One region of the Chryseobacterium sp. 7 genome, then DNA from elsewhere that is predicted to be linked to it. Evidence: riboswitches for the same ligand, from Rfam matches in the RefSeq annotation. Region 1 holds a riboswitch; each other region holds the start of a gene.
The links. A riboswitch is a leader RNA that binds a small molecule or an ion and turns the genes downstream of it on or off. The one in region 1 is predicted to bind thiamine pyrophosphate.

Region 1 (7,889 bases):
AAAATTAAAGGCACAGGAGAAAGCACAGTTAGCCACATATTTAGGGACTGTTGCTGCTCATAAAGCCGTAAAAAGCAGTTTGGTGTCTTCCATTGCTTCTGCATATTATCAATTGTTGACTTTTGATGCACAGAAGAGAATTATTACAGAAACCATTGCGGTAAGGGAGAAAAACTTAGAAGCTACAAAAGCTTTGAAAACTTCCGGAACCGTTACTGAAGTTGCAGTACAGCAAAGTGAAGCACTTGTTTTCAATGCCAAATCATTACTGATTGATATTGATACCCAGATTCAATTGCTTGAAAATACCATGAGTCTTCTGATGGGTGAGCCTTCTCATTCTATCGAAAGATCTACACTGGAAGGGCAGAATCTTCCAATTGATTTAAAATTAGGCTATCCTACTCAGCTTTTGGCCAACCGCCCGGATGTTATGAGAGCAGAATATAACTTAATGAATGCTTTTGAGTTGACCAATGCTGCCAAAGCTCAGTTTTATCCAACTTTGAAACTGACAGGAAGCGGAGGAGTACAGTCGGTAGATATTGACCATTTATTCAGTGTAAATTCATTGTTTGCAAACGTAGTGGCAGGACTGGCTCAGCCGATTTTAAATAAGAGACAGATTCAGACCAACTATGACGTGAGTCTTGCCAATAAAGAAACAGCTTATTTAAATTTCAGAAAAACAGTTCTGACTGCAGGGAAAGAAGTTTCGGATGCCATCAGAGTTTTCTCCGTTCAGGATTCATTTATTGAATTAAAACAAAAAGAGCTGGATGCCTATAAAAAATCAGTTGACTATTCCCAGGAATTGGTGAACTATGGTATGGCGAACTACCTAGAAGTATTGAATGCCAGTGTGAATTCACTGAATGCAGAGCTTAACATTTCTAATGCACGATACAGTAAAATGAAAGCAGCCGTAGAGCTTTATCAGGCTTTAGGCGGAGGCTGGAAATAACCGTATTTTACAATTTAAATAGAATAAAAACGTATGTCAGTAATGGCATACGTTTTTTTATTATTGATCACGCTAAAATAATGTAATAGGTAAAATCAATTTGCATTTATGTATTTAACTACGTAGTTTTATACTTTGAAATTCAGACACAATGAAATTACAGATTCAAACCATAGGAAATTCTTATTCCGAACAGGCCATTGACTTGATTTTGACGATCCAGCAGCAGGAGTTTAATATTCCGATTACCATACAAGACCAGCCCGATCTTTTGCAGATTGAAAGTTTTTACAGAGAAGCCGGTGGTAACTTTTGGGGAGCTTTTGTGAACGGAGAATTGGTAGGTTCTATTGCTCTAATTAAATTTGATGAAAGGGCAGGAGCCATCAGGAAAATGTTTGTGAAAAAAGAATTCAGAGGAAAAGAACTGAATATTGCCCAGGAATTACTGGAAGTTTTACTTTCTTTCTGCCGGGAAAACGGAATTGATGATCTTTATCTCGGAACAGTAAACGTATTGAAAGCTGCCCAGCGTTTCTATGAAAGAAATCATTTTGTAAAGATTGAAAAAGAGAATCTTCCTGTGAAGTTTCCATTAATGAGTGCTGATGATGTTTTTTATCATTTAAATCTTGACTGAATATGAATGTAATCAACGAAGCAGGAATTCTTGCCATATCCACCAGACTGCACCGTCTCAGTGAACAATTGAGGAAAGACGGAGCACTGATCTATAAAGCTTTCGGAATTGATTTTGAACTGAAATGGTTTCCGGTGATCTTCACCATTTATAAAAAAGAAATTGCCAGTGTAGTAGAGATAGCCAACGAAATAGGATATACCCATCCCTCAACCATAACACTCCTGAAAGAACTTGAAAAGCTGGAATTGATACAATGGGAAAAAGACAAGCAGGATGAAAGGAAAAGACTTTTTAAGCTGACTTCCAAAGGTAATGAGCTTATTGAGAAAATGAAACCTGTCTGGGAGCTGATGTCACAGATTCTGGGAGATATTTCCGATAACAAAAATAATCTGCTTACGGCCATTAATGAAGCGGAAGAAAAAATTGCAAGCCAGTCTTTTTATCAACGAGCATTGCAAGTGAAGAACAGGAAATAATAAACCGGCTAATAAAATCGGCCGGTTCATTTACACACTTAGATGACTTGGAAAGTAATAAAATACTATTTTTATCAAAAGTAAATACATTTCCCTATGATTACTGAGATATTGTACAATATTAATTGATAAATAGTTAATATCATTACGGGTTCCAGTAAGGTAATTAAATAAATTATTTTATATAAAGTTTAAAAATGAGAAACCCCACCAGAACATGGTGGGGTTTCTCAGTCATTATTAAAATGAAATTTTGTTAGAATCTTAAAGTAGCCGCAACAGACCAGGTTCTTCCAAAACCAAGGAATCCTGTATTACCATCTGCTACACCCTGATAAACTCTACCGGCATCCTGATACGTTTTTCCAGCATCCGGACCGTTAGCAATTTTATCACCTGCGAAAATATTGGAACTTAATTCAGAAATATAATATTTGTTGAATAAGTTGTAGACGTTCGCTCTTAAGGTTAAAGATTTTTTGGCATCAAGGGTGAATTTGTAAGAAGCCCCCACATCAAATAAATGATAGCTTGGCAATTTTACAATTCCTTTTTCTCTTGCTGCCTCCGTAAGAAAGTTGATCGGGTTGAACTGAGCATACAGTTTGTCATAATATTCCCAGTTAGCATCGATACTGAATGCTTTTGTGATGTTATAATCAGCCCCTATGCTTGCTGTGGTTTGTGCAGCATCTCCAACTTTTAAGTCTTTGATATTGATCACTCCTGTAGCTCCGGAAATTTCCTGGTTGGTCTGAACATCAAGGATATTGAAGTTGGCGTTTCCTTTGTACTTCCAGTTACCTAATGATAGCATCCCTCTAAGTTTAAGGTTGGCAAAAGGTCTCGCTTTAGCTTCCAATTCAATTCCCTGGTGTACCTGTCCTACGTTCAGTGCATTATAGAAATAAGCATTTCCAAGACTTAGCTGAGAGAATTTTGCAACATCTGCCGCAGTTGCATTGAATGTTCTTGAAATAAATCTGTCATCCCACTGCGTTCTGTAAGCATTAATGTTCACATCTACATAACGGGATTTGAAACCATATCCTAATTCTACAGAGAAAATTCTTTCATTCTTTGCATCGTTATAAATATTCTGGTTGGAAGGGAATAAAGCGTTAAATAAAGGCTGTCTTGAAATAACTCCTGTATTGAAAAATACATTATGATGGTCATCTATATTATAGTTGGCACCACCTTTTACGATATACCCCGTTTTGTGATACCATTTTGTCTCCTGGTTTCCTGGTGTATACAGCATATAATCTACTCTCTTGTAGTATTGCTCGGAAACGGATCCCTGAACGGATGCACTTAGTTTGTCTGAACTGTATTCAACCATTCCGTATACGCCTGCCCATTTTACCAGTCCTTCATTATAAATAGATACTTTCTGAGCATCTTTAAGCTTAGTAAGTGGCTCTGGTTTTACAGTTTGATTAATATAATATCCTTTTGGAGCGTTGGCCGTATTGGGAACATATAAAGCATCAGATCCTAACATATCCGTAACAATATCATACAACGCACCTTTGTACGTTTTAAGATCAATCCCTCCGTTAAAAGTCCAGTTATTTTTTTTATAATTAAGGTCTGCAATTACTCCATACCAGTCATGAGCATTGATGCTCTGTTTTCTCACAATACCATTGGTACCGTTAAGAGTTGCTACATATTGTCCGTTATAATCAGTGGGAGAGCCTGCAGGAGCAGTAAAAGTTGATTTCTGGAAAGTATTTCCATTATAATCCGTTACCATGCCGCCTCGGTTATAGCGATAAATCATATCCCAGTTGATGGTACCGTCTCCGCCAGCACCATAATTCATAAAGTTCATGGTCTGCCCGGCTGCATTTTTGATAGAGCCATTAAGCCCGGTGCCACCGCCGCCACGTCCCCAGGAACCGTAAAGAACAGTAGATAATTTCAGATTATCATTCATATTCCAGTCCCAGTTTAAGGAAGCGATAGGTTTGTGGTAAAAGTTGGGAGCTAAATTGAATTGAGAACCATTCAGCATTCCTGTTTGAGGATTATATCTTCTTCCATAAGTTTCAAACTGCTGTAATGTGGCTACATTCGCTCCGGTAGCAGAAGATCTTCTTGTATCGTGTACCTGTGGTGCTCCGGTTGCAATAAAATTGAACGCATGTTTTTCATTAGGCTTAAATCCTGTAGAGAAAAACCAGGAATAACCTTCTCCCTGGGTTCCGTTGATGTATCCGTCACCTTGCCAGCGGGAAAGTAATACCGTAGTTCCCCATTTGTTTTTTAATCCTGAGGAATACATCGCAGATATTCTGGAATAGTTGTCATTACCAACCTCTCCTTTGATCATTGCTTTCTGCTCAGAATCAGTGGCTTTGGTTACAATGTTTATGGTACCTCCTACAGACGGAACCACAAATTTAGAAGCTCCCAATCCTCTCTGGATTTGAATGTTGCTCGCAATATCAGCCAATCCCGTCCAGTTAGACCAGTACACCGTACCTCCCTGCATGTCATTTACAGGCTGTCCGTTGATGATCACTGCAATGTTGGCTCCGTCAAAACCTCTCATGTTGATTCTGCTGTCTCCGAATCCTCCACCTACTTTAGTCACGTAAACGGATGGGGTAGACTTCATAATTTCAGGGAATTCTCTGTTTCCCAGTTTCTCCTGAATTTCTGCTGCTTTAATGTTGGAAACAGCAACAGGTGTTTTTCTCTCTTTGGCTGTTTGGGAAAGGTTTCTACCTACCAACATAACCTCATCAATAGATTTTGATTTGTCTAAAGAATCCTTCGTACTCTGCCCATAATATATGGCGGCCGTAGGTAATACAAGCGCTATAATAAGTCGCTTTTTAAAAGTAATGCTCATGAAATAAACTAGCGTGTTTGATTTTAAGGCTGCAAAGATGAATATTTATTTTTGAATTAAGTATTAAATCTTCAATGAGTGATTTCATATAGGGTGTAAATCATGCGCTGGTACTCATTTCTTTGACTGTATTAAATTACTTCATACCTTTAATTTACAATTTGTTAAAGATAAAATATGAAGTAAAAAGAGATCTTTTTAACCATAAAAATAATTATGCTGTTCTTATGAAAAATAGAACTGAAATCCTTTAACAAAAGGCTTTGCTGAATGATTTTCATTTGTTTGATTGTTTTTGTATCATTTTTAGTAATTTTGTGGATATTATTTGTATCAAATCTGTTTCTTTAAATAATACTTTCTGTTACCCAAAAAATTAAAAATATGACCCAGCTCAGTTTGTTCGATTCAGAAGAATTATATGAATTTCCAAAAGACCTTCTGGAATACAAAGAACATTTCCTGAGCCTGGAAGAAGCAGATCATCTTAAGAGCCGTTTGCTTGAAACTGCTCCCTGGAAACAGCGTACCCAAAAAATGTATGATAAAATGGTGTTGACGCCGCGTTTAACGGCTTGGTATGGAGATCCGAAAACGGATTATCCGTTGGGAAATGGTGAGGTGGAGAATAATCTATGGACTCCTGAGCTGTTTTCTTTAAAACAGAAAATAGAAGAAACATTCGGGTATCGTTTCAATTCCGTATTGCTTAATCTTTACAGGGATCATAATGATTCTGTTGCCTGGCACCGGGATAAAGAAAGCAGATATGGAAACCGTCCGGTAATTGCATCCATCAGTTTAGGACAGACCAGAAGTTTTGATTTCCGCAAAAAAGATCATCACCAGAGCAAATACAGCCTGCCTCTTCCTCATGGTTCATTATTGATTATGAAAGGAGATCTGCAGGAAAACTGGGAACACCGGATTGCTAAATCTGTAACGTCTATGAAGGAACGTATTAATCTTACATTCCGGTTGGTTCAGGGAGGGTAAATATGCATTCTTAGCAGATAGGTTTTGAGACGTTCTATTTCAAAATAAAAAGCCGATGTATTTTCTTTTTCCATAAAAAAGCTGCACCTTTGCCCCAACAATGGGGTGCTACAGATAACAGTGGCTGAGATGATACCCAGGAATGTACTTCCACACCTGATCCGGATAATGCCGGCGTAGGGATTGCTTACTGATCATCTCATCATTTGATTTCTAATAATTAATATGATGCAGGACATTTTAAAACAAATTACCTTACCGGAATGGTTCGGAGTCTTATTTTCAGTCATTCAGGTTTTGCTGGCTCGTAAAAACAATGTCAACAATTATCTTTTCGGAATTGCAGGGATTCTGCTAACGTTGTACGTGATGCTTACCTCAAAGCTTTACGCTGAGTTTACCTTAAATCTTTATTATCTGATCATGAGTATCTATGGATGGATGTATTGGAAATTCGGGAAGCAAAAATCCGAAATGGAAATTTCTTTTACTACCACCACAGAAAAATGGATTTCCGGAGGAATTGTTCTGGGAACTTTTATCTTATTCTGGTCATTTCTTACACATTTTACAGATTCGGATGTTCCGGTCTGGGATTCTCTGGTAAGTGCTTTTGCATGGGCAGGAATGTGGCTGATGGCGAGAAGGAAAATTGAAAACTGGGTGATACTGAATGTCAGTAATATTATTTCTATTCCTTTAATGATTCATAAAGAATTATATCTCTATGCTGTTTTAACGTCATTTTTATTTTTAGTGGCTATTTCCGGATATATAGAATGGCAGAAAATTATTAAATCCAAAGCCAATGCTCAGTACTAAAGACATCAGACAACAACTTCACGGAACTGCTGTCATTTCTGATGAGGTAATACAACATATTCATGAAGAAAGATTGCTTACAATTTGGGTTCCCAAAAAATACGGAGGATTAGGCTATCGTTTTGAAGACGGATTGAAAGCATTATTTGGCTGGGCTGAAACCGATGGCAGTTTTGGCTGGATGCTGACGCTTTGCGCCGGAGCCAATTATTTTTCCAGAAACATCAAGCCGGAGATTGCTCAATCACTCTTCTCCCAGTCTAAAACCTGTTTTGGAGGAAGCGGAATGATTGGCGGAACGGCAGAAAAGCAAGATAATAATACCTATCTGATTAATGGTTCATGGAATTTTGCAACAGGAGCGCCACATTTGACGCATTTTACACTGAATGCCGGAATTACAGAAAACGGACAACCGATAATTGATCACAACGGGAATGAAATTATTCACTCATTCATCGTTCCGAAAGAGCATGCTGAAATTATCCCCAATTGGAAATCTATGGGAATGAAAGCCAGCGGCACCTATTCATTTACGATTAAAGATGTTATTGTAAATGAAGATTACAGCTTTGTTTACGATACGTTTTACACGAATGATATTCTGGACAGTATTCCGTTCCGGGTTTTTGCGGATCTGACGCTTTTGGTCAATTACCTTGGAATGGCTTCTCATTTTATTGAAGAAGCGGAAATTATTCGTCCCGAGATCAACTTCAAAAATTTTGCGGCGTCTGTTGAAAAACATTTGGAAAAGGTTTTAATTATTGCCAGGGAAGTGGAAAATATCTTGAGTGAAAATAAAGAGATTTCGGAGGATCAGCAGAATGAAATTCACCAATATGGAGTAGGGCTGGTGGAAAAATTATCCCATCAAATCTTAACGGTCTATACACACCTTGGAATACGGGCAACGGATAAAAATTCTGCTGTATATCAGGTTTTCTGTGACTATTTTACAGCAGCTATGCATTCCAATTTCAGACCTTCTGCTGATGATTTGAACTTTTCTTTCTGAATGAAATATGACTATATAAAAATTAGAAATACCAATTTGAATAGGTAAAAGCTTTATAATTAAATAAAACTACCACGAAGCAATTCATTGTATTATTGTTT
Region 2 (7,889 bases), 2.3 Mb from region 1:
CCTGAGATCCAACGATATTTACCTGTACACGAACGTCAGAACCGGCATGTAATACTTTTCCTGGTGTAGTTCCTACAGCATTTCTGTTGAATATTTTTTCTACAGCTGTAAGTCCTTGTCCTTCGTAAGAAATTTCTTTTGACGGAGCAAAAACTACAGGAGCCTCAACTCCTAAAAGCTGAGCTGCAAATGTCTGTAACTTTTTACCAAACACGATAGCATAAGAACCTCCTGCTTTGATGAATTCCATCTTTTGCGGAGTGAAAGATTTGGTAAGGTCAATCAGTTCTTTATCTCCGTTATATAATTTCTTTTCTTTTGTATTGATTGTTAAAACAGTTCCTGTTGCCACTGAATAAGCTTCTTCAAGAACGATGTCTCCATTTTCGTTACGAATTGGGTTTCCGTTTTCGTCTACTTTCTTTACCCAGTTTTTAAGGTCGATACCAATACCTCCGGTAACGTCTACTGTGGTAAGGAAGATTGGTGAAATACCGTTTGTTCCTCCTACAATTGGAGCAATGTTTACAAATGGTACATATGGGCTAGCCTGTTTTCCTGTCCAAAGAGCAACGTTGTTTACTCCGGACATTCTTGATGAACCTACACCCATTGTTCCTTTTTCAGCAATAAGCATAACGCTTGCATCAGGATGTTTTGCCTGTAAAGCTTTGATTTCTTCCTGAGCTTCAGGAGTGATCATACATTTACCATGAAGTTCACGGTCTGATCTTGAGTGAGCCTGGTTTCCCGGAGAAAGTAAATCTGTAGAGATGTCTCCTTCACCAGCGATAAATGTTACAACTTTGATTTCTTCAGCAACTTCAGGTAGTTTAGTGAAAAACTCTGCTTTTGCATAGCTTTCCAGAATTTCTTTTGCAATTGCATTTCCGCTTTCGAAAGCTTCTTTAAGACGGGTAGTATCTGCTTCGTAAAGGAATACCTGTGTTTTAAGAACATTGGCTGCTTCCTGAGCAATAGCAGGATCATTACCTAAAGCAAGATCTAGCAATACTTCAATAGAAGGTCCGCCTTTCATGTGAGATAATAATTCAAATGCAAATGCCGGGGAAATTTCTTCTACTATGGATTCACCTAGAATAATTTCTTTTAAAAATTTTGCTTTCACTCCCGCAGCACTTGTAGTTCCTGGTAGAGTGTTGTAAATGAAAAATTTAAGAGAATCCGATCGGTCAGCATTACCTGAATCTTTTATTTGCGAAATAATCTCGCTTAGTAATTCAGCACCATCAATTGGCTTTGGATGAAGCCCCTGGGTTTTTCTTTCTTCAATCTCTTTGATGTAATCCTTATAAATATTCATAATAGAAGGTCTTTCAACATTAAAGGTAGGCCTGCTGCTTCTTTACCGGTCTGTATAAAACAGTTAATGACATTTTGAGATTTCGCATTTTGACGCAACATTAACCGAATAAAGTCAGCATAATCTACACTTTCTTAAAAGTTTTTTAAAATTATCAAACAATTCAAAATGTTCCCAAAATTACGAAATTTTACAATTTTATGGGAATGAAATTATTTAGATTCTTTATAAATATGTATTTTATAATATCTATTTTTGGTCGTACTTTTGCAGGCATATGATGAATATGAAAAATATACTGACTGTTTTATGCATTTTTACTTCGCTTTTTGCTTTTTCGCAGACGAAATCTGTGAAGAAAATTCCTGTGAAGAAAGTTGCGAAAACCCCTATTCAGAAAGGGACTTCAGTGAATAAATCTAATCCTGACCTGGTGGTAATCAACAAAGATCTTCCGGTTTTGATTCCTAAAAAAAAAGGAGATCAGTTCGGGTACGTGAACCAGAACGGAAAATTTATTATTCAGCCGGAATATCATATTGCTGTATTTTTTTATGAAGACTGTAATCTTTTAAATTCTCCTAATGAAAAGATCAGAAAATTTGGTACAAAAGATTATGCCACTGTAGAAAAGAATATGATTTCTTACCGTATAGATCATACCGGGAAGAGAGTGTATCAGTTCAAAGAATCAGATTTTGGAAAGTGTAAGTTTGAAGAATACAAGCAGCAGTTGTTTCAGGCCTATATTCTGAATGGTTTTTACGGAATCATTGAAAAATCAAAATTTGTGAATGCTGCAGATTACAGACAATTCCAGATCTATCCTCAATATCAGTATCTTTTTATTTTGGAAGGAGATGATGTGGCAAATCCAATGATTGTGGCTTCCAATAACGACAAATTTGGGATCATTGATGTCAATAATAAAATCATTGTTCCTTTCGAATACGCCAATATCAAAAGAAATTTCAGCTGGAAACTGGGCAAAATGTTTGAGGTAACAAAAGATGGCTCAAACTACTACTATATCGACGCGAATAACAAAACTTACTAAAGAATTATGAATTATGAATTATGAATGATGAATGATGAATGATGAATGATGAATGATTCATTTGATAACTCCTAGTTTTCATAGTATTTTTTTATAATCCCTTCACCTAATACCCTGCATCTCACAACCCAAATTCTAATTCATATATTTTTTGTAATTTTGCGGCTGAAATAAAGGGGTGCTTTAACAGGCTGAGATTATACCCAATGAACCTGGAACAGGTAATGCTGTTTAGGGAACCATTTAAATAATTGATAGATGAGTAGCGATCAATGATCGAGAGACATCAATTGTCATTTGCTATGTATCAATTATCCCGTAATCACCCCTTTTATTCATTAAATGTCAAAGATTTATAGAATGAAAGGATTATTTTTTTTAGGGCTAAGCATAGGTGCTGTAGCTTTTATTCAGGCTCAAAATAAAGATTCTCTGAAAATCAGGGAAATAGAAGCTGTCAACTTTACCAAAAGACTTCCGGTAGCGAAGGAAATCATCAATGTACAGAAAGATTTAGACGGGAAAAATTTAGGACAGGATCTGCCTATTCTTTTAAAAAATCAAACTTCCATTATTTCCACTTCAGATGCAGGAAATGGAGTGGGATACACTGGGTTTAGAATCCGTGGAGTTTCAGGTTCTGCCATCAATGTAATGATGAATGGTGTTCCGTATAACGATTCTGAAAGTCAGGGAACATTCTTTGTCAACGTTCCGGATTTGACAAGTTCTGCATCACAGATTGTCATTCAGAGAGGGGTAGGAACCTCCAATAATGGGGTATCCGCTTTCGGAGCGAGCATTAATGTACTTTCTAAAGATCCGGAAGAGAAATTTTATTTTAAAACGGATGACAGCTACGGATCATTTAATACCTACAAATATTCAGCAGAAATAGGTTCCGGGAAGTTCTGGAAAAACCGTCTTTCTGTAATGGGGAGATATACACACATTCATTCTGATGGATATATCGACAGGGCTTCTTCCAATCTGCATTCTTATAATTTCACTGCTTTATTTGAAGAAGGAAATACAAAAATACGTTTAATGGCTTTCGGAGGAAAAGAAAAAACCTATCAGGCATGGAACGGAATTGACCGTAAAACCTGGGAAACCGACCCTAAATTTAATATTTCAGGAGCTATCTATGATGCGAATTGGGAGAATATAGTAAGTTTTTATAATAACGAAACGGATAATTACAGACAGAACCATTATCAGTTGCTTTGGGAACAGAAATTCAGTGACCGCTGGAATCTGGAAACTACATTTCACTATACGAAAGGAAGAGGATATTACGAAAATTACAAACAGGGAGATCCCTTTTCAAGATATAATCTGCCGGATATCATTGAAGGTGGACAAACTATAAAATCTTCAGATTTCATCAGGAAAAAATGGCTGAATAATGATTTCTATGGAATGGTTTCCACGCTCTACGGAAAGTTTGAAAATCTGGATCTGAATTTTGGTGCAGTAGTCAATCAGTATTACGGAAGACATTACGGAAATGTGACAGGGGTATTTTTTCCTCAGATTGATGAGAGTGAATATTACAGAAACCGCTCAGTAAAGAATGAAGTATCCGGTTTTGCAAAAGCTTTACTTAGAGTAGATAACTTTGAGTTTTTTGGTGATTTGCAGCTTAGAAAAATTAACTACAATACTAAAATTCTGACGGCAGGTGATGGTGAAGGTGCTGATTTAAGTAAAAACTGGCTGTTTTTTAATCCTAAAGCCGGAGTAAATTACCGGATTGACGGAGGTAAGATATTTCTTTCTTATGCTCATGCCCACCGTGAGCCGAACAGGGATGATCTGATGGCCAATAATGATGTAAAAGCTGAAAAACTTCATGATTTTGAAGCTGGTTTTGAAAAACAATTCGGGATTGTTTCCTTTACTGCTAATGTTTACTATATGTATTATGTGAATCAATTGGTTTTAAATGGAGAGCTTAATAATGTAGGAGCGTTTATTAGAACCAATTCCGGGAAGAGTTACAGAAGAGGTGTTGAGGTAGGTGCTTTGGCAAAATTATCCAAACAATGGGAAGTTTCGGGAAATGTAACATTAAGTCAGAACAGAAACCAGGATTTCAATATCCAAAATGGAGATATTCCCAAAAGTCTTGGAAATACACAGATTTCATTTTCTCCGAATGTAATTGCTAATTTAAGTTTGAAATTCAATCCTACCAAGAATTTCCAGTTTGTATTAATGAACCAATATGTTGGAAAGCAATATCTGGACAATACCGAAGATGCCAACCTGCAGCTTAAAGATTATTTCCTGACAGATTTTAATGCGCAGTATCAGTTTAAAATTGCCAATAATGAAATTGCTTTAAAACTATTGGTGAATAACCTTTTCAACAAAAAATATGTGAACAACGGATCCGTGTATGACGGCCAGCCCTATTATTTTTCTCAGGCAGGAACCAACTTTATGTTTGGTGTGAGCTGGAAGATTCAATAGCCGGCAAAATGGCAAAAAAGGTAAAAACAGTGAAAGACTAGATTTGTTGATATTTACATTAACAAATTATCCTTTTGTTTTTAACATTTTTGCTCTTCTTACAATAATTTATAAGCTTAAAAAAGGACGTTTAAATAACCGTATTCCTATTTTAGTACAGAATAATCAAAGGCTGCTCCGGCAGTCTTTTTTATATCCGTTAAATATTATAAAAAGTCACGAAAAAGTTATAAATTTGCTGCCAAATGAATATTTCAGCATACATTTTAGAATATTTAAAACAATTTGGAACTGCCACAGTTCCAGGCTTTGGCGTGTTTTCACTGAAAAATTCTAAGGCCATTATCAATTCTGAAAACGGAAGTATCCTGCCTCCGGCCAGCCAGATTGAATTTACAATAGACTACGAAGTGCAGTCTGAAGACCTTACGGCTTTTATTGCAGGGCAAAAACAGATGTCCTTAGATGCCTCAAGAAGTGATCTTAAAATTCAGACCGATTTTTGGAAGAAAAAACTTCAGGCCGAACAGATTCTTGAAATTCAAAACCTTGGAACAGTCTTTATTGAAGATGGGCATACCCATTTCAAGGGAAAAAGAATAGAATCCGGACGTCCGGACTTTTATGGATTAGAAGAAATCAGATTTTCAGATATCAATAACGGAGAAAAGGTGAATGCCACAGTAAACCGTGAAAAGGATTTTAAATTCAAAAAAACAATTCTTTGGACTTTCCTTTTGATTATTCCGGTTCTTGGAATTTTATATCTCGCGTTTACCCAGCAGGAGCTTCTTTTTGGCAAAAAGTCTTTCAATAAAGTTTCTGTACAGACTTCTACCCACAGAATCGTAAAAGATACAATTAAAGTGATGGTACACACTCCGGAAACTTCAGTTTCAGATTCTTTGAAAAAAGATTCACTCGTAAAACCCGCCGGAAAAGCAACCCAATCTGCACCGGCTGTCCCAAACAACACTAAGACTAGATGGCAAAAATAAAAAAAGCGTCAGAATCTCTGACTATTATGACCAATATCGTTCTTCCGAACGAAACAAACTCTTTAAGAAACCTTTTTGGTGGTGAACTTTTAGCAAAAATGGATCGTTGTGCATCTATTTCTGCAGCAAGACACTGTGAAAGAAGAGTAGTAACCGCATCAGTAAACCACGTATCTTTCAATCACCCTATTCCGGAAGGCGGAGTAGTGGTTTTGGAATCTAAAGTTTCCAGAGCATTCTCTACTTCTATGGAAGTGTATGTAGATGTATGGTTAGATGATCCTATTAATCAGAAGAAAATTCATACCAATGCTGGTATTTATACCTTTGTAGCTGTGGATGAATTCAACCGTCCGATTCCTATCCCGGAAATGATTCCTGAGACCGATGAAGAAAAAGAAAGATTTGCTGCTGCATTCCGTAGAAAAGAACTTTCATTAATTCTTTCCGGAAGAATGAAGCCTTTGGAATCTGTAGAACTTAAGAAATTATTCCAGGAACCGCAGGAGTCTAAGAAAGACAAGAAATAAAACACGAAAAACACAAATGCTTGGCACAAATTTTCACAAATGATTTGTACCTCGTCTCATCAAATGAAAAAAAATAAAAATGGATATTTCAGAAAATGATATATCAAAAATTGTATATGAAGCAGGGTATATGGTTCATAAGACACTAGGGCCTGTGCTTTTGGAAAGTGCTTATGAAGAATGTTTGTTTTATGAATTGAATAAGCACGATATTCTTGTAGAAAGGCAAAAACCAATGCCATTATTTTATGATGAAGTAAAAATGGATCTAGGTTATAGGCTTGACTTTTTGATTGAGAAAAAATTTGTGCTTGAAATAAAATCTATAGATTCATTACAAGATATTCATTTAGCACAAATACTTACATACCTTCGTTTAAGCAATTGTAAACTTGGAATGTTGATTAACTTTAATACGCTTCAGTTTAAAAATGGAGTTAAGAGAGTGATTAACGGGATATTATAATTTGTGCTATTTGTGAAATAAATTAGTGTCATTCGTGTTTAAATTATGAAAATACTTCTTTTAGATAAAAACCATCCTCTTATCGCTGAACAGCTTTTGGCTCAGAATTTTATATTGGAAGAGGATTTTACATCGTCTTATGATGAGGTTTGTGAGAAAATTGAGAATTACGACGGAATTATCATTAGAAGCCGTATTCCGTTGGATAAAAACTTTCTGGAAAAAGGTAAGAATCTGAAATTTATTGCAAGAGTAGGTGCCGGAATGGAAAATATTGATATTCCTGTTGCAGAAAAACTGGGAATTCAGCTGATTAATTCACCGGAAGGAAACAGGGATTCTGTAGCAGAGCATGTGGTAGGAATGCTGCTTGTGATTATGAACAGGCTTTTTATCGCCTCTCAGGAAGTGAAAAACGGAATCTGGAAACGTGAAGAAAACAGAGGAGACGAGCTGTTAGGAAAAACAGTAGGTTTAATCGGATATGGAAATATGGGAAAAGCTACTGCTAAAAGACTTTCTGGTTTCGGGTGTAAAGTAATTTTCCATGACATACTTCCTGATCTTTCGGATGAAAATGCGACACAGGTTTCATTAGAAGAATTGAAGCAAAGAGCAGAGATCTTAAGCTTACATATTCCTTTGACTTCAGAAACACACTATCTTATTGACGATACATTCATCTCAGAGATGAAAAACGATTTTTATTTCGTGAATACGGCAAGAGGAAAGAATGTTAAAACTAAAAGCTTAGTAGAAGGATTGAAATCAGGAAAAGTAAAAGGAACCTGCCTGGATGTATTGGAGTATGAAAAGTCTTCTTTCGAGAATATTGAGTCTGAAAATGAAGATTTAAAATATCTTCTTGAATCCGAAAAAGCGATTGTCACTCCACATATTGCGGGATGGACGCATCAGAGTAAAGAAAAACTGGCTCAGTTTATTGTAGATAAGATTGTCGCTTCACATTGTTAAGCGAAGGAAATAAAAAGTTAGAAAGGCGGATTTACAAAATGTGAATTCGCTTTTTTTATGA
Region 3 (7,889 bases), 2.3 Mb from region 1:
TTATCAAAGAAGGGGATATCATCGGCTATCGTTCTTTGCTTTGTGGGGAAAATTTCCAGGCCAAAGCAGAAGCAATGACAGATATTGAATGTGTGTTCTTACCTGCAGATATCTTCATGTATCTTTTGGAGGTAGATCCACAACTGTCTTTCGTAATGCTTCAGAAAATCTCATACGAATTAGGAGAATCTTCCAATACCATTACTTTCCTTGCTCAGAAAACAGTAAGAGAAAGGCTGGCAGAAATTCTGCTGCTTTTGGAGCAGAAACTTGGAGTAGATCCTGAAGGCTTTATCAAAATCTCATTAACGAGAGAAGAAATTGCCAATATTATTGGTACCGCTACAGAAAGTGCCATCCGTCTGATCTCGGAATTCAAACAGGATAGTCTGATTGAAGTGGACGGAAGAAATATCAAGATCTTAAATCACGACAAACTCATGAAACTCGGTCACGTAGTTTTATAAATCATACAAAAACGTAAGTCGGCTCAAGGCCGACTTTTTAACTTTTAAAAATAGATAAATTATGTCTGTTCACTCTGAAATTAAAAAAGTTACGACTGAAACCTTGCGAAAAATGAAATTCGACAAGGAAAAAATAACAATGCTTACAGCCTATGATTTTACCACAGCAAAAATGGTAGATGCAGGCGGAGTGGATGCTATTTTGATTGGAGACTCTGCGGCAAATGTAATGGCTGGTTTTGAAACTACATTACCTATTACGCTGGATCAAATGATCTATCATGCTCAAAGTGTGGTAAGAGGAACCGACAGAGCTTTGGTGGTAGCAGATTTACCTTTCGGAACTTATCAGAGTAATCCTGAAAAAGCATTGGAATCTGCGGTAAGAATGATGAAGGAAGGTGGAGCGCATGCTGTAAAAATTGAAGGCGGAAAAGAAATTTCCAAATCTATCAAGAAAATCATCAATGCCGGAATTCCGGTAATGGGGCATTTGGGATTAACACCACAGTCTATCTATAAATTCGGAACATACAAAGTAAGAGCTAAAGAAGAAGCAGAAGCGGAAAAACTGATCGCTGATGCACAGCTTTTAGAAGAATTAGGATGCTTTTCAATTGTTTTGGAAAAAATTCCGGCAGAATTAGCCAAAAAAGTAACTGAAAGCATTTCTATCCCTACCATCGGAATCGGTGCAGGTTCAGATTGTGACGGACAGGTTTTGGTGTATCATGATATGGTAGGAATGAACAAAGGTTTCAGCCCGAAATTCTTAAGAAGATATCTTGATCTTTACACAGAAATTACAGGAGCTGTTGCTCAATATGTAAAAGATGTGAAAAGTGTTGAGTTTCCTAACGAAAATGAAAGCTATTAATCTATGCAGAATCAACAATCTATCCAGGGAATATTATCTATTGCAGCATTGATTTGTCTTGCTGTAGGATGGTTTAATCTGTTCTCTCCGGAAATTAATCATCTACTTTCAAGAAAAGTTTTTTATGTGCTGATAGGTGCAAGTTTCTTTATTCAGGCTCCTCTGCTTACGAATAAGAACTTTGTCTATGCAATGTATGCTGCTGCTGCAATCTGTGTATTCGGAGCATTCATTCCGGAAGATTCAAAACTTTCAAATATTAAAACAGCAGGTCTTTTGGCGGGGATTATTCTGTCATTATCCAATAGAAGAAGATAGGCTGAAGAAGTATGAAGGAGCAGATTATATATGAAGACAATCATCTTCTGGTGGTCAATAAAAAAGTCGGTCAGCTTGTTCAGGGCGATAAGACTGGTGATGAATCACTATTAGAATCCATCAAGAATTTTATAAAAATAAGAGATGCTAAGCCGGGAAATGTTTTTCTCGGCTTGGTTCATCGTATAGACCGGCCTACATCCGGGCTGGTGATCTATGCAAAAACATCCAAAGCACTTTCCCGTCTTACTCAGATGGTGAAAAACCATGAAGTAAAAAAAACGTATTGGGCAGTTGTAGGAAAAGAAATGATTCCACAGTCTCAAAGATTGGTTCATTATTTAAAGAAAAACGAAAAGAATAATAAAGCGATTGTTTTTCCCAAAGCTACAGAAGGAGCAAAAGAAGCGATTTTGACTTATAATGTCATTAAGACTCTGGATAATTATCTTCTTCTTGAAATTGATCTTGAAACCGGAAGGCACCATCAGATCAGAGCACAATTGTCCAAAACAGGAGTCCCTGTCAAAGGTGACCTGAAATATGGGGCTCCACGCTCCAATCCTGATGGAGGAATTAATCTTCATGCCAGAAAACTGGAATTTATTCATCCTGTTACCAAAGAAAATATCGAGATCATAGCTCCTGTTCCGCAGAATGATGCGATCTGGAGAGCTTGTGAAGAATAATAAAGGCATTAAAACACGTAAAGAAAAATATAAAAGTCCATCTCAAATTTGAGGTGGATTTTTTCTTTAATATTATTTCAAATTTTGCCTATTCTAAAAAAATGTCTAACTTCGTCTCAAACTTTAGGGGTGTCTGTTACCAACAGACTGAGACTTTACCCTTTGAACCTGATCTGGATCATACCAGCGTAGGGAAAAGTAGATGACTTTTGCTGTACATTCTATTGTACAATAATAGCCATTCCTAAAGTGCATTTAAATTATTAGGAATGGAACTTATTATCAACCACACCCGAAAAACATTTGATGTACTTCCCGAAAATCTGGAAGCATTATTGGCTATTGAGTTACCCGGAAAGAAAAAAGGTATTGCTGTAGCTCTTAACAATCGCATTATTCCCCTGTCAATCTGGGCGGAAACCATCCTTAACAACAACGATTCAGTTTTAATCATTACTGCCACTCAGGGCGGTTAATCTCATATTTAATACCAATACTTATGGCTCACTCCATTACATGTTCGCCATTTCCGAACTCAAAGAAAATCTATGTTGAAGGAACATTACACCCTATCAATGTAGCAATGCGTGAAATACAGCTTAGCCCCACCAAATTAACCAATGGCGGCTTTGAACATAATGCTCCGGTTACCATTTACGACACTTCAGGTCCTTATACCGATGAAAATGCAGTTATTGACATTCAGAAAGGACTTCCGAGGATCAGAGAACAATGGATTCTGGACAGAAATGATGTAAATATCCTGGACGGAATTACCTCTGAATACGGAAAGGCCCGTTTAGCAGATCCTCGTCTTGATGAATTAAGATTTTCCTATGATCATAAGCCTAAAGTAGCACAGGAAGGAAAAGAAGTTACACAGCTTTACTATGCAAAACAGGGAATCATCACTCCTGAAATGGAATATGTGGCGATCAGGGAAAACCAAAGAATAGAACAGCTTGACTCCGTATCCAAAGAAATGGCTTTTCAACATCCCGGCCATAGTTTTGGGGCAAATACTCCAAAAAGTAAGATCACTCCGGAATTTGTAAGAGACGAAATTGCAGCGGGAAGAGCGATCATTCCTAATAATATCAATCACCCTGAAAGTGAACCAATGATTATTGGAAGAAATTTCCTGGTGAAAATCAATGCCAATATTGGAAACAGTGCCGTTTCATCCAGTATTGAAGAAGAAGTGGAAAAAGCAGTATGGGCCTGCCGATGGGGAGCTGATACCATTATGGATCTTTCAACCGGGAAAAATATTCACGAAACAAGAGAATGGATTATCAGAAATAGTCCGGTTCCAATTGGTACTGTACCTATTTATCAGGCATTAGAGAAAGTAAAAGGAGTTCCTGAAGATCTGACATGGGAAATCTTCAGAGATACCCTGATTGAACAGGCGGAACAGGGAGTTTCTTACTTCACGATCCACGCCGGAGTTCTGTTGAGATATATCCATTTAACAGCGAAAAGAGTAACCGGAATTGTTTCCAGAGGAGGATCTATTATGGCAAAATGGTGTTTATTCCATCATAAAGAAAGTTTCCTGTATACCCATTTTGAGGAGATTTGTGAGATCATGAAGAAGTACGATGTTGCTTTCTCTCTTGGAGATGGTCTTCGTCCGGGATCTATTGCAGATGCCAACGATGCCGCTCAGTTTGCAGAACTGGAAACTTTAGGTGAACTGACAAAAATTGCCTGGAAGCACAATGTACAGGTAATGATTGAAGGTCCCGGACATGTTCCGATGCACATGATCAAAGAAAATATGGAAAAGCAACTGGAAGAATGTCATGAAGCTCCTTTCTATACTTTAGGACCGTTAACAACAGATATTGCCCCAGGTTATGATCACATTACTTCCGGAATCGGGGCTGCCATGATCGGGTGGTTTGGATGTGCGATGCTTTGTTATGTAACTCCGAAAGAACATTTAGGACTTCCAAATAAAGATGATGTAAAAGTGGGGGTAATTACCTATAAATTGGCAGCCCACGCGGCAGATCTGGCAAAAGGTCATCCGGGAGCGCAATATAGAGACAATGCATTAAGCAAGGCAAGATTTGAGTTTAGATGGGAAGATCAGTTCAATCTTTCACTAGATCCAGAGACAGCAAGAGCTTATCATGATGAAACACTTCCGGCAGAAGGAGCGAAAATTGCCCATTTCTGTTCTATGTGCGGACCGAAATTCTGCTCGATGAAAATTACTCAGGAAATCCGTGAGTCTGCTGAACAGGGAATGCTGGATAAATCACAAGAGTTCATCGAAAAAGGGAAAGAAATTTATATATGATCCTCGTCATCACTCCTGAATTGATTGTTCAGAACGAAACAATTCTTATTAATCAGATGTTTCAGGAAGGTCTTGATCTGCTTCACATCCGCAAACCATGGCTCAGCCAGAATGAAATGATTGAATTCATCACTCAGATTGATAAGACTTTCTATCCGCAGTTGGTATTGCATACACATTACGATCTTGGAAAGGAATTTACTATTTCAAGGTTTCATTTCAGAGAGATTGATAGAAAGGAAGAAACTTATAAATATTGGGGGGAAGAAAATACCATTTCAACATCAGTGCACGATATCACAACATACAATACTTTGGATAAAGAATGGGAATATGCTTTCATAAGCCCGTTCTTTCCAAGTATCTCCAAAAAAGGATATGGACTGGATTCTACTATCAAGAACGAAATAAAACAGCGGAACAATCCAGATGTTAAATTAATTGCGCTTGGAGGAATTAACCCCAATAATATCCACGAAGTTTTCGAAACAAATGTAGATGGAGTAGCTTTATTGGGTGCAATCTGGGAAAGTAAAGAACCTTTAAAAGTATTCAGAAAATGCAGGAACGTCCTTATGTCATAAGTGTTGCAGGCTTCGATCCCAGTGGTGGAGCAGGCTTATTATCAGATAGTAAAACCTTTGAGCAATCAAAAGTGGTGGGATTGGGAATATGTACAGCATTAACATTGCAAACTGCTTTGAAATGTCTGAATTTAGAATGGCGTCCTATAGATGAAGTAACTGAGGCGATTCAGGTTTTGATGGGGAATTATCCCGTTTCAGCAGTGAAAATAGGAATTGTAAAGGATGCTAATTTTCTGGATAAAATTGTAGAAACGGTTCAAAAAGGAAGCTCTGACGTAAAAATCGTCTGGGATCCCGTTCTGAAAAGCACTTCCGAGTTTGCTTTTTTTGATCTTGAAACACTTTCTCAATTAAAGAATACGGTTAATAAACTCAGTTTAATAACTCCCAATTATAACGAATACCGTGTTTTAAAGGAAAATAATCTTTTACCGGATACTCACGAATGCTCATTACTCATCAAAGGAGGACATCGGGAAGATCATTTAGGAACAGATATTTTAGTTGAAAATGGAAAAGAAATTCTTTTAACTCCAACTGAAAGTAGTGCAGCCTATTTTCCTAAACATGGCTCCGGCTGTGTTTTATCATCAGCCATTACAGCAGAACTTGCGAAAGGTGAAAACATCGAAACTGCCTGTATAAATGGGAAATTATACATTGAAAAATTTTTAAAAAGCAATCTCTCTTTACTGGGAACGCATTCATAACAAACATGGAAAAATTACAATACATATCACAGGGAAACACCTTTCAGGAACAGGAACTTTATATCCGAAAAGCTTTAGACAATGGAATCAAATGGGTACAGGTTCGATGGAAAAATGCCCCTGAAAATGAATTAATCAACCTCTGTGAAATTTCAAAACAACTTTGTTCAGAATATCAGGCGGTTTGTATCATCAATGACCATGTACAAATAGCCAAAGAAATAGATGCTGACGGGGTCCATTTAGGATTGAACGACAGTGCCATTGAAGAAGCAAGATCGATCTTAGGCAAAAATAAAATTATTGGCGGAACGGCTAATACCCTTTCGGATGTCATTCAGAGAATCAAAGAATCTTGTGATTATATAGGTTTAGGACCATTGAGATTTACCACAACCAAAGAAAAATTAAGCCAGGTTCTTGGGTTTGAGGGATATCAGAATATTATTAACGGATTACGAGAAAAATCAATAGATATTCCCAAAATATTTGCCATCGGAAGCGTTGCCCTTGAAGATATTTTGCCATTACAGGGGATCGGAATTTATGGTGTTTCGGTTTCGGGACTTATTACAAAACAACCTACTATTATTAAAGAACTAAACAAAGTAATGATATGAACCATCAGAAATTAGAAATAGCAGGAAGAACTTTTGAATCCAGACTGTTTTTAGGAACAGGTAAATTCGGGAGTATGAGAGATATGATACAATCTGTTATCGCCTCGGAATCCAACATGGTAACCATGGCGCTCAAAAGAATTGATGCCCAATCCAGCGAAGATGATCTGCTTGATTCATTAAAAGAAACCAACGTTCACCTTCTGCCGAATACTTCCGGAGCAAGAACCGCTAAAGAAGCTGTATTGGCAGCTCAGTTAGCAAGAGAAGCGCTGGAAACCAACTGGGTAAAACTGGAAATTCATCCGGATCCGAAATATTTATTGCCAGACCCTATTGAAACCTTATATGCCACTGAAGAATTGGCAAAATTAGGATTTATTGTAATGCCTTACATTCATGCCGATCCTGTTTTGTGCAAACGTCTTGAAGATGTCGGAACCGCTGTCGTAATGCCTTTAGGAGCACCTATTGGCACAAATAAAGGATTAAGAACACAGGATTTTCTGGAAATCATTATCAGCCAAAGTAATGTTCCCGTGGTGGTAGATGCCGGAATCGGGGCACCATCAGATGCTGCAAAGGCAATGGAAATGGGAGCAGATGCCGTTTTGGTGAATACTGCCATTGCCGTAGCCGGAAATCCACTGAATATGGCCTTAGCTTTTAAAGAAGGCGTGATTGCCGGAAGAAGAGCCTTCGAATCAGGATTAGGTGCTATTGGCAACCATGCTGAAGCTTCAAGCCCGCTTACTTCGTTTTTATTTGAATAAATCAGAATCATGAAAAGTTTTAAAGATGTTTTTGAAAACTACCAATGGGATGAGGTAAAGAATAAGCTTGAAAAAGTAAGTCTGGCCGATGTAAGATACAGTCTTCAGAAAAAGAATAAAACCCTGGATGATTTTTTGAACCTGCTTTCACCAGCCGCTTCCCATGAACTGGAACTCATGGCGAGAATGACGCAGATGCTCACTCAAAAACGATTTGGAAAAACCATTCAGCTGTATGCACCGCTGTATCTCAGCAATGAATGTCAGAATATCTGTACCTACTGCGGGTTCAGTCTAGATAATAGCCTGAAAAGAAAAACCCTTTCTGATATGGAGCTGATGATTGAAGCCTCAGTGCTGAAATCAATGGGAGTGAATCATGTACTGCTGGTAAGCGGGGAAGCCAATAAAATTGTAGGAGTACCTTATTTTCAGAATGCTGTTCGTAAGCTAAAGCCTCACTTTTCTAACATTTCCATTGAAGTTCAGCCATTATTGGAAGAAGAATACAAACTGCTTCATGAAGAAGGAGTGCAT

Region 2: linked by a shared signal. The riboswitch ahead of CLU97_RS19935 (TonB-dependent receptor) and the one ahead of pnuC (nicotinamide riboside transporter PnuC) in region 1 are both predicted to bind thiamine pyrophosphate.
Region 3: linked by a shared signal. The riboswitch ahead of thiS (sulfur carrier protein ThiS) and the one ahead of pnuC (nicotinamide riboside transporter PnuC) in region 1 are both predicted to bind thiamine pyrophosphate.

Annotation. Positions count from the first base shown of each region.
Region 1 is NZ_RCCA01000001.1:2,059,794-2,067,682, forward strand. It holds gene CLU97_RS09425 (efflux transporter outer membrane subunit) at 1-964, shown strand, start outside; gene CLU97_RS09430 (GNAT family N-acetyltransferase) at 1,116-1,604, shown strand; gene CLU97_RS09435 (MarR family winged helix-turn-helix transcriptional regulator) at 1,607-2,086, shown strand; gene CLU97_RS09440 (TonB-dependent receptor) at 2,343-4,952, opposite strand; gene CLU97_RS09445 (alpha-ketoglutarate-dependent dioxygenase AlkB family protein) at 5,337-5,948, shown strand; TPP riboswitch at 6,040-6,148, shown strand; gene pnuC (nicotinamide riboside transporter PnuC) at 6,174-6,770, shown strand; gene CLU97_RS09455 (hypothetical protein) at 6,757-7,788, shown strand; gene CLU97_RS09460 (leucine-rich repeat domain-containing protein) at 7,881-7,889, opposite strand, start outside.
Region 2 is NZ_RCCA01000001.1:4,340,877-4,348,765, reverse strand. It holds gene CLU97_RS19945 (bifunctional aconitate hydratase 2/2-methylisocitrate dehydratase) at 1-1,324, opposite strand, end outside; gene CLU97_RS19940 (WG repeat-containing protein) at 1,611-2,381, shown strand; TPP riboswitch at 2,546-2,637, shown strand; gene CLU97_RS19935 (TonB-dependent receptor) at 2,742-4,859, shown strand; gene CLU97_RS19930 (hypothetical protein) at 5,105-5,857, shown strand; gene CLU97_RS19925 (acyl-CoA thioesterase) at 5,845-6,387, shown strand; gene CLU97_RS19920 (GxxExxY protein) at 6,467-6,853, shown strand; gene CLU97_RS19915 (2-hydroxyacid dehydrogenase) at 6,899-7,828, shown strand.
Region 3 is NZ_RCCA01000001.1:4,359,968-4,367,856, reverse strand. It holds gene CLU97_RS20020 (Crp/Fnr family transcriptional regulator) at 1-467, shown strand, start outside; gene panB (3-methyl-2-oxobutanoate hydroxymethyltransferase) at 529-1,344, shown strand; gene CLU97_RS20010 (hypothetical protein) at 1,348-1,662, shown strand; gene CLU97_RS20005 (RluA family pseudouridine synthase) at 1,674-2,351, shown strand; TPP riboswitch at 2,467-2,563, shown strand; gene thiS (sulfur carrier protein ThiS) at 2,621-2,827, shown strand; gene thiC (phosphomethylpyrimidine synthase ThiC) at 2,851-4,662, shown strand; gene CLU97_RS19990 (thiamine phosphate synthase) at 4,659-5,246, shown strand; gene CLU97_RS19985 (hydroxymethylpyrimidine/phosphomethylpyrimidine kinase) at 5,222-5,959, shown strand; gene CLU97_RS19980 (thiamine phosphate synthase) at 5,965-6,579, shown strand; gene CLU97_RS19975 (thiazole synthase) at 6,576-7,352, shown strand; gene thiH (2-iminoacetate synthase ThiH) at 7,362-7,889, shown strand, end outside.